DNA from 2 places in the Pseudarthrobacter leeuwenhoeki genome. Region 2 is predicted to be linked to the other one. Evidence: predicted binding sites of a transcription regulator. Region 2 holds the regulator's gene; the other holds the start of a gene.
What was found. The regulator HrcA, encoded in region 2, represses chaperone genes, less so after heat shock. The targets are predictions, from matches to a motif close to TTNGCACTCGNNNNNNNCGAGTGCNAA.

Region 1: the regulator HrcA is predicted to act here: its motif matches at 2,237-2,263, upstream of ACZYX4_RS01205 (FmdB family zinc ribbon protein).

What each region holds. Positions count from the first base shown of each region.
Region 1 is NZ_JBVAYY010000001.1:241,881-246,852, forward strand. Features, by position in the region: gene ACZYX4_RS01195 (AAA family ATPase) at 1-872, shown strand, start outside; gene ACZYX4_RS01200 (RcpC/CpaB family pilus assembly protein) at 950-1,549, opposite strand; gene ACZYX4_RS01205 (FmdB family zinc ribbon protein) at 1,892-2,149, opposite strand; gene ACZYX4_RS01210 (5-formyltetrahydrofolate cyclo-ligase) at 2,297-2,935, opposite strand; gene galU (UTP--glucose-1-phosphate uridylyltransferase GalU) at 3,034-3,951, shown strand; gene ACZYX4_RS01220 (GNAT family N-acetyltransferase) at 3,903-4,577, shown strand; gene ACZYX4_RS01225 (hypothetical protein) at 4,694-4,972, shown strand, end outside.
Region 2 is NZ_JBVAYY010000008.1:96,744-101,715, forward strand. Features, by position in the region: gene ACZYX4_RS08855 (DUF3097 family protein) at 121-969, opposite strand; gene hrcA (heat-inducible transcriptional repressor HrcA) at 1,202-2,215, shown strand; gene dnaJ (molecular chaperone DnaJ) at 2,326-3,453, shown strand; gene ACZYX4_RS08870 (16S rRNA (uracil(1498)-N(3))-methyltransferase) at 3,456-4,262, shown strand; gene ACZYX4_RS08875 (GerMN domain-containing protein) at 4,314-4,972, opposite strand, start outside.

The sequences.
Region 1 (4,972 bases), on a different contig from region 2:
AGTTCGCCCTCGCCATGACACGGGCGCGACGGTCACTGCACGTGCTGAGCTGCTTCCGCCCCGAGGACCTGGACGTGACCCGGCTGCACCACGGTGCCGTCGACTTCTACGAACTGCTGGACCGTGAAATCGCGGGCAACTCCGATCTCGGCAGCCCGGCATCGCGGGCCGCCGCCAGCGAACAGGCCCTGGGGGCTGACCCCCTCGTGGCGGACCTCGGGGACCGCCTGCGGGCCCGGGGTGCCCGGGTCTGGCACCAGTACGACGGCGCCCTGAACATGGTGGCTGCGGCCGACCCGCTGAGCACCCTCGGACAGGAGGACGCCGAGATTCCCCGGCCCGTGGCGATTGAGTCCGACGGCACCGAGCAGTACCGCCGGATGACCGTCCGCGAACGCAGCAGGCTCCGCCCGCAACTCCTGGAAAGACTCGGCTGGCGCTACATGCCACTGTGGACCATAGAGGTCTTCACCGATCCGTCGGCCTGTGCCGACCGCATCGGCGGATATCTCGGCCTGGAAAAACCGGTCGAGTCGCAGCTGCTGCAGAGGTCGCTGGGATTCTTCGGCGATGACGTCGAAAGCCGTGCCGTCAACCAGGCGCAGGACTCGGAACAGCGGGCCACGGCAGGACGGCCGGACAGCGCGCAGGAGCACGGAACAGATCAGGGCAGTAAGGAGGCCGGCGGCATGACTGCAGGCGGCGATACCCAGAACGACAGCGATACCCAACAACCCGCACCGGAGTCAGACCCGTCCGGCGGGCTGCCGAACAAGGCAGCCGAAGACGATCCGAGGCGCTGGGGCGACGAGGCGGGCAGCTACGACCACGACTCCTGGCTCCAGGAACAGAAGCCTCCGCACTGGGGCTAGGGTCCTTCCCGGCCTGGACCGCCCGGGGGGTGGGCTGCCGGGCGATCCTCTGCCGGGAGGGCTCGTGCCGGGGTCGGCTAGCCAGGGGCAGCCGTCACGAGGACAAAGAACAGCTTCCCCTGCGTGGATGCACCGGCGAGGCGCCCCGCCTGATCGGCGTCGGCAGCCACGACCATAAGGCCGTCGGTCTCCCCGGTTGCCAGCCACTGGCCGTCCCCGCTGCCGTGCTCGGATGTCCACAGTACCGGCACCGCGGCGGCCAGCACCTGGGATGCTGCCGGCTGGTCAAAGCCGCTGCCGGTGGTCATCACGACGTTGACGAGTTGCCCGGGGGAGAGCAGCTGGATCGAGGCGGGGTCCGCCATCCGGAGCGGTACGGCGGCAGATCCGGGAGGGCTTCCCGCCAGCAGGCCGGGGCCAAGGAGCTGGGCATCAGTTAGCAATTGGCCCTTGCGCAGGGCCACCGCAAGCTGTTTGCCCTGCAGGGACCCGGCGCTGCCGTAGCTGCCGGCGGGCACCAGCCCGCGCGGGACACTCAGCGCTGTCAGGTCATCCGGGCCGAGTGTTTCCCCGGCAGGGAGGTCCCGTGCGGCGGCGAAAGCGGAGACCGTGAAGGCCGGGGCCGGCGTCAGTTGCTGGACCGTGAGACCGGACGCCACGCACAGCAGCAGTGCCACCCCCAGCCTCCGGTTGCGGGCCAGCCACCGGGCCAGCCGCCTGCGGGGAGACTGGCCGGCGGGTCCCGGCTGGTGCCGCGGACGTCCGGCCGTCGACCGGACTGGGTGGCGCCGGCGGGTACCGCCGTTGCGCAGAACCGATAGCGGGTGCCACCCGCCACGAAAAACAGCCCCAGGCTTGATCTCAGAGACGGCGCCTAAGGACGGGACGGGACTGCTGGGGGTGGACATAGCCCGACACTACGTACCGGCGCGGAAGCCGGGCAGGGGGGCGTTGGGCTATGTGGATAAACAGCCTGGCAGACATCGAACCGGAACGGGGCCGGAGCCCCCGGACAGGTCCTAGCTTGCGGAAGCGGCGGCAGGCGCCGGAGTTGCGGCGGGGGAAGGAGCCGGGGCCGGGGACACGGTGCTGCCTTTGGCGTCGCGTGAGTCGGTCCGGTAGAAACCGGAACCCTTGAAGACGACGCCGACGCTGTTGAACTTCTTGCGAAGGGTCCCCTGGCACTCGGGGCAGGACGTGAGGGAGCTGTCAGTGAACGACTGCACGATCTCGAAGGCGTGGCTGCAGTCCTTGCAGGCGTATGCGTACGTGGGCACTGGAAATCCTCCTCTGGGACAAACGAGCAGGTCCCGTGCTGTCCGGTGGGGATCGCAGCCGACGTCTCCGTCGCCGTAATCCGCCCGTTAGCAGTCGCAGGGCCTGAGTGCCAATTCTATCATCCCTGCGGCGCGTCCCTTTATGAGCTAGCGCTGCTGCAGCGGCAGTACGCCTGCCGGGGTCAGGGCGGCGGCCACCTTCCGGTCGAAGGGCTCTGCCGGGATGCTGCCGGCGGGCAGGACCTCGCCGTCGTATACGACGGCGGCGGTCGGCACGGGCGGCAACTGGCCGCCGTCGGCCGCCGGGGTTCCGGACGGGAGGAGGTCGGCCAGCGCCGCCAGGAACTTGTCGTAGTATCCGCCGCCCTGGCCGATCCGGTTCCCGGAGCAGTCGACGGCGGTGGCTGGCAGGAAGATGCCGTCGGTGTGCTGCATGAGGGCGGTGTTGTGGCGTTCCCCTGCGGGCTCCTGGATGGGCGCGTAGCGGCTCCGGACAAATCTGGATGCCGGTGTCCAGTACACCCAGCTCAGCGCCAGGCCGGGCTCGCAGACCGGAAGCAGCACCTGGTGACCGGCGTTATGCAGGGCTGCCAGCAGGGGTCGGGTCGGGGGCTCGGAACCCACGCCAAGGTAGGCGGCAAAAGTGCCCGGGCTGCCACCGGTCAGGCTGGAAGCCCAGGCAAGTCCGTTCCGGGCAAGGCCTGCCCCGGCGCTCTCCAGCAAGGCCGGCGTCAGCGCGGCACGCCTGGCGCGGTGGCTTCCCCGGATTTCTTCCTTCGACGCCATTCCCGTGTCCCCTCCGCGTGATGGAGCCCGGTAAACAACGGTTCTCCTGGCGGCTCGAATGATTACCCAATGTTTGGTCCCTCCGTTAGATTAGTCCAGTGACTACACTCAACGCTCCCGTCCGCAAGGCCGTCATCCCCGCAGCCGGCCTCGGCACCAGGTTCCTCCCGGCCACCAAGGCCATGCCCAAGGAAATGCTGCCCGTCGTCGACAAGCCGGCCATCCAGTACGTCGTGGAGGAAGCTGTCAAAGTCGGCCTGAGCGACATCCTGATGATCACCGGGCGCAGCAAACGCGCGCTGGAGGACCACTTCGACCGGGTCCCCACGCTGGAAGCTGCTCTGGAAGCCAAGGGAGACACTGCCAAGCTTGAGTCCATCCAGGCGGCCAGCAATCTTGGCGACATCCACTACGTGCGCCAGGGTGATCCGATGGGCCTGGGCCACGCCGTGCTCCGTGCAAAGCAGCACGTGGGTAATGAGCCGTTTGCCGTCCTGCTGGGCGATGACCTCATCGACGCCCGCGACGAACTTCTCAGCACCATGATCGAAGTCCAGGCGAAGACCGGGGGATCGGTGGTCGCACTGATCGAGGTTGAGCCTTCAGAGATCAGCGCCTACGGCTGTGCCGATGTCCAGGCGATCGGCGGCGAAGAGTACGTCCGGATCAACCACCTGGTCGAGAAGCCTGACGTCAAGGACGCGCCGTCGAACCTGGCCATCATCGGCCGCTATGTCCTCCACCCGGCGGTCTTCGATGTGCTGGAACGCACCGCGCCCGGCCGCGGCGGCGAAATCCAGCTCACCGACGCGCTCCAGGAGCTCGCGGCCGGTGACGGCGAGGGCTACGGCGTGTATGGCGTGGTCTTCCACGGCCGTCGCTACGACACCGGTGACAAACTCAGCTACCTCAAGGCCTGCGTCCAGTTGGCTTGCGACAGCGACGACCTGGGTCCCGGTCTGCGGGAATGGCTGCCGGGCTTCGCCTCGAGCCTGGCCCCCAGCCTGACCAAGTAGCTTCCGTGGGGGGCGGCTTCAACTGGCCGGTGACGCTCGAAAGCGGCGATCTTGTGTTGCGCCCGATCCGGTACCGGGACCGCAAGGAATGGTCCGGAGTCCGTTCCCGCAACTGCGGGTGGCTGGCCCCGTGGGAAGCCTCCAACCCCGTTCCCGGGGGTGGCCTTCCTGACTACCGCCATATGGTGCGTTCCCTCAAGGCGCAGGCCGCCCAGGCCACGGCGCTGCCGTTTCTGATTACAGAGCGGACCCCGGGTTTCCGGGAGCCTGTCATTGTGGGGCAACTGACGGTCTCCTCCATCGTGTGGGGCTCGGCGATGATGGCCACACTCGGCTACTGGGTGGACAAGGACCGGGCAGGGCACGGCATTGCCCCGACCGCCGTGGCGTTGGTGACGGACTATTGCTTCCAGAACCTTGGGCTGCATCGGATGGAAATCAACATCCGACCCGAAAACGGGCCCAGCCTCCGGGTGGTCGAGAAGCTCGGCTTCCGTGACGAGGGCTACCGGCCGCGGTTTCTGCACATCAACGGTGAATGGGCTGATCATCGGAGCTTCGCTCTGACGTCTGAGGACGTGCCGGAGGGGCTCCTGTCGCGGTGGCAGCAGAGCCGTCCGGTGTAGTCGTCAGAACCCGTCTGACCAGCCCTTACGTCATCAAACCGGTCATTTGACAGTTCCCCAGCGACACACCGGGGACAATGCGGCCCAGCACCCCGCATTACTCATACGGTTTTGATGTGGATATTCCTCTTAGCAGCTCTGTGATCCTTTTCAGTGCTGTTGCGCTCTGGATTGTGTGGGTTGCACCCTACATGCTCCGGAACGGACGCCACCAACTGCAGCCCGCGGGCGAGCATGCGGCGGACATCATCGATCTCGAAACAGCAGCCCCCCAAGCCGGGAACGTCATGAAGATGACGGCCCAGCAGGAGAAACCCATGACCAGTACCCAGCGCACCGAGTCCGTCCCGGGAAGTACCGGGCTCGACGGCGGCCCCACGACGTCAGCCGCCGGT
Region 2 (4,972 bases):
GGTGCGTTGCTGCCTGGAGGTGCCAGGGCTGCGCGGGGAGCGTAGCCGCCGTACCAAGAATACGTGCTCGGGCACGGAAGCACCGATCGGCCCGCTGGCGGGGGTGCGCGGCAAGGCTCCTCAGGGAACGGTGAGGAAGTCGATGACCTCCTCCACCCGTCCCAGCAGGGAGGGTTCCAGATCGGCGTAGCTGCGGACCGCGCCGAGGAGCTTTTGCCAGCCCAGGCCGATGTCCTCCTTGGTGCTGTGCGGCCAGCCGAAGGCCATCAGGATACCCGTCTTCCAATCCACGCCGCGGGGAATCACCGGCCACTTCTCGATTCCCAGCACGGCGGGCCGGATCGCCTGCCAGACATCGACGTAGGGGTGGCCGACGATCAGGACATTGCCGGCCGCGCCGGGGGACGCCATCACCGCCTGGGCGATCCGGGATTCCTTTGAATCGGGAACCAGATGGTCCACCAGGACACCGAGCCGGCGCCCGGGCCCGGGCCCGAAGGCGGCCACGGCACCAACGAGGTCATCAATGCCGTGCAGCGGCTCGACGACGATGCCCTCCACCCGGAGATCGTCACCCCAGACCTTTTCGACGAGTTCGGCGTCGTGCTTGCCCTCCACCCAGATCCGGCTCGCTTTGGCCACCTGGGCGCGCTGCCCGGCCACCCGGACGGAACCGGAGGCTGTTCTCGTGCCGGCGGCGGCTGCGGGGGCCCGGGGGACCGGCGGCATCAGCCGGATCGGCTGGCCCTCCAGCAGGAAGCCGAAGCCGAGACGGAAGGACCGGGACTTGCCGCGGCGGTCTTCGAGGGCAACGACGTGCATGCCGCCGGACTTCTCCACCCGGGTGACGGCACCCACCCAGCCGGACTGCACGTCTTCGAGCACCATTCCGCGCTCCACCGGCACGTCCGGCAGCTGGGCCTTGACGGGGGCAGACAGGTCCTGGGGGCCCCAATTCTGGTACGACATGGCTTACACACTTACCTTGCGCTCGGTTTGCTGCGGCGGGCTGTGCCCGAAAACACCCGCCCCGGGAGGAACGCCCGGAGCGAACTCAATGCTAACAATGCGGCGACTCATATTAGACTGGTTAGCACTAAGGCATGGCGAGTGCTAATCACCATGCCTTTGTGCCAGGACAGTATCAGGGCGGCCGGCGAACGGCTGCACCGGGTGCGGGACAGTCGAATGGAGGTGGACCGTGAGCGAACCACGCAAGCTCGAAGTGCTGCGCGCCATCGTGGTGGACTACGTCCATTCACGGGAACCCGTCGGCTCCAAAGCCCTCGTGGAGCGGCACCACCTCGGGGTGTCCAGTGCCACGATCCGCAATGACATGGCGGCCCTGGAAGACGAGGGCCTCATTACAGCGCCGCACACCAGCGCCGGGCGCATCCCCACGGACAAGGGCTACCGGCTCTTCGTGGACCAGATTTCGGCGGTCAAGCCGCTCTCCCCGCCGGAACGCCGCGCCATCCAGGCACTGCTGGAGGGTTCCGAGGACCTCGACGATGTCCTGGACCGGACCGTGCGGCTGCTCGCGCAGCTGACCAACCAGGTCGCCGTCGTGCAGTACCCCCACCTCAGCCGGGCCAAGGTGCGGCACATCGAATTTGTCCTGCTGGCGCCCCGCAAGGTGCTCGCAGTGCTGATCGCGGACACCGGGAAAGTGGAACAGCGGGTCATCGACGCGGGTCAGGATCTTTCCGACGAGGTCCTGTCGGAACTGCGCACACGGTTTCTTGGCAGCCTCCCGGGCACCCCGCTGAACCTGCTGCCGCAGTCGCTGCAGCCGGTCATTGCCAGCTGCCCGCCTGCGCGGCGCAGCGCCGCGCAGGCGCTGGCGCGCGGCCTTGAGGCGCTGGCCACCAGCAGCCGCGAGGAGCGTATGGTCATGGCCGGGACCGCCAACCTGGCCCGCTCCAACGTCGACTTCCCGCTCAGCATCGGCCCGGTGCTGGAAGCCCTCGAGGAGCAGGTGGTCATGCTCCGCCTGCTGAGCGACATGGCCGAGGACCCGCGCGGTGTGACGGTCAGCATCGGCCGGGAAAACCCGTATGACGGACTCGCGGAGGCCTCGGTGGTGGCGACCGGCTACGGCCCGGACGCAACGGCGAAAGTCGGAGTGCTGGGCCCCACCCGGATGGACTATCCGACCACCATGGCCGCCGTCCGGGCCGTAGCCCGCTACCTTTCGCGGATTCTCGGCCCCTGACGAACCGCGCAGACCCGGCTGGCCTGACGGCCCGACGGGCCGGCACCAGACTTCTTGCCCCCAACAGGCAGTGCCCCACCGGCAGTACAAATAAGGAAGAGATACACATTTTGAGCAGCCATTACGACGTTCTGGGAGTCTCCCGGGAAGCTACCGGAGAAGAGATCAAGAAGGCCTACCGCAAGCTGGCGCGGACCCTTCACCCGGATGTGAACCCCAGTGATGACGCCCCGGACCGCTTCAAAGCCGTCACCCACGCCTATGAGGTGCTGTCCGATCCGCAGAAACGCCGGATCTACGACACCACAGGCAACGAGAACGGCACCGACAACGGCTCCGGCGGCGGCAGCTACGCCGGCCAGGGCTTCGCGTTCCAGGACATTTTCGAGACCTTCTTCGGCGCCGGCGGCCAGTCCGGTCCGGCCTCCAGGGTCCGCCGCGGCCAGGACGCCCTGATCAGCGTCCGGATCGACCTCCGCGACGCGGTGTTCGGCGTCAACAGGAAACTCGAAGTGGACACGGCCGTCACCTGCCCCACCTGCGAGGGCTCGTGCTGCCGTGAAGGCAGCCACCCGGAACGCTGCGACATCTGCGGCGGCAGCGGCCAGGTCCAGCGCGCCGTGCGTTCCATCCTCGGACAGGTCATGACCGCGGCCCCCTGCGGGTCCTGCGAGGGATTCGGCACCGTCATCAAGGATCCCTGCAACGAATGCGCCGGCCAGGGCAGGATCCGCAGCCGCCGCTCCCTGACGGTCAAGGTTCCCGCCGGCGTCGCAACCGGCACCCGCATCCAGCTCTCCGGGCAGGGCGAGGCCGGACCTGCCGGCGGCCCCGCGGGCGACCTCTACGTCGAGATCCGGGTCAACAACGACGCCACATACGTGCGCGACGGCGACGATCTGCACGCGAGCCTCAACATCCCCATGACGGCCGCCGCGCTGGGCACCGAGCTGACCCTCGACACCTTCGACGGCCAGCAGGAGATCGACGTCAAGGCCGGCACCCAGTCCGGGGAGGTCATTACGCTCCGCGGGCTCGGCGTCACCCACCTGCGCGGCTACGGCCGCGGCGACCTCAAGGTCCACCTCCAGGTGGACACCCCCGCCAAGCTCGACGCCGCCCAGGAGGATCTGCTCCGCCAGCTCGCCAAGCTGCGCGGGGAACAGTTCAGCGAAGGAAAGCTTGCCGCGAGCGGCGGGGTCTTCGCGAAGCTTCGGGACCGGCTCGGTAACCTGTAGCGGTGAGCAACCCGGTCTTCTTCACTGCCCCCGGCACCCTGGATGCGGTGGTCCCCGGTTCCGTCTTTGTCCTTGACGGACCCGAGGCCCGCCATGCGGTCACGGTGAAACGGCTTGCCCTGGGGGAGGCCGTGGACATCGCCGACGGGGCCGGAAAGCGCCTGACCGGTACCGTGGTTGCTGCCGCGCCCGGCGAACTCTCCGTGGAGTGCTCCGGACTCACCGAGGAGCCCCGGCCCGGGGTCCGGCTCGTCCTGGTCCAGGCCCTCGCGAAGGGCGACCGGGACGAACTCGCTGCCGAAACCGCCACAGAACTGGGGATCGACGCCGTCGTCCCCTGGCAGGCGGAACGCTCGATTGTCCGATGGAAGCCGGAACGCGCGGCGAAGGCCCACGCCAAGTGGCAGTCCGTCGTCACGGCGGCGGCCAAGCAGGCACGCCGCGCCTGGATCCCGGAGGTCCGCCCCGCCGTCGACGGCGCCGGGTTGCAGGCGGCGGTGGCGGCGGCTGACCTCGCCATCATCCTGCACGAGGATGCCGTGCGTCCGCTGCGCCGGGTTCTGGAGGCCTGGCTTGAGGCCGGCTCCACGGTCGACGGCCTGGGCGACGGCTCCGCTGTCGACCGGGCAGACGAGAGCAGCGAGGTGCTGCTGATCGTCGGACCCGAGGGCGGCATCAGCCCGCGGGAAGTGACCAGGCTCTGCGATGCCGGCGCGGTGACTGCCCTGCTGGGGCACCACGTGCTTCGCTCGTCCACTGCAGGTCCCGCCGCGACGGTCCTCGCCAGCGACATCCTGGGCCGCTGGTAGCGGCAGGCCCGGCAGGGTCAGCGGCTGGGTCCGGATCGGCCGGCTGGCCGGCTATTTGACCGTGAACCCGCGGGTGTCGACGTTCAGATCCTCGGCGGGGTTGGCCTCGTCGAGCTGCGACACCCGGACCTCATAGGTGCCGGGCCCAAGGCTGGCAGAGAGGCTGAACGCTCCCGACTGGCCGGTCTCGGCCGAGGCCGTGACTGACCCGTTCAGGTACCTAATCTCAACGCTGCCGTCGACGCGCAGGATCTCCCAGCGGAGTCTGCCCCCTGGAGCGGTGCTGCGGCCGGAGATCTTGACGGTGCCGTCCTCCACGGAGGCCCCTTCCTGGGGATCAATGATCCACACGGGGGCGACCATCCCGGCGCTGCGTGCGGTCGGGGAGCCCAGCCGGACGTGGTTGAAGGCGATGTAGTCCGTGTGCCCGTCCACGAGCACCACCACCTGGATCTGCTGGCCGGTATCGACCAGCCCCGCGCTGGCAGCGGCCGCTGTCGCGGTGTAGACAAGCTGCTGGACCGCGCGCTCGGCCATGACGGGGTCCACATTGGAGTTGAAGGCGTCCGCGGACATATCCACCGTGATGATGTTTTTGCCCGAGATGGAGCTTGCCAGTTCCTTCGGGTTCTGCCACGGAGTGAAGAAGTCCGGGTCCAGCGGCTTCTCGGACATCATGACCCGGAGCGCCCGCGTGACCGGGTTGTCCT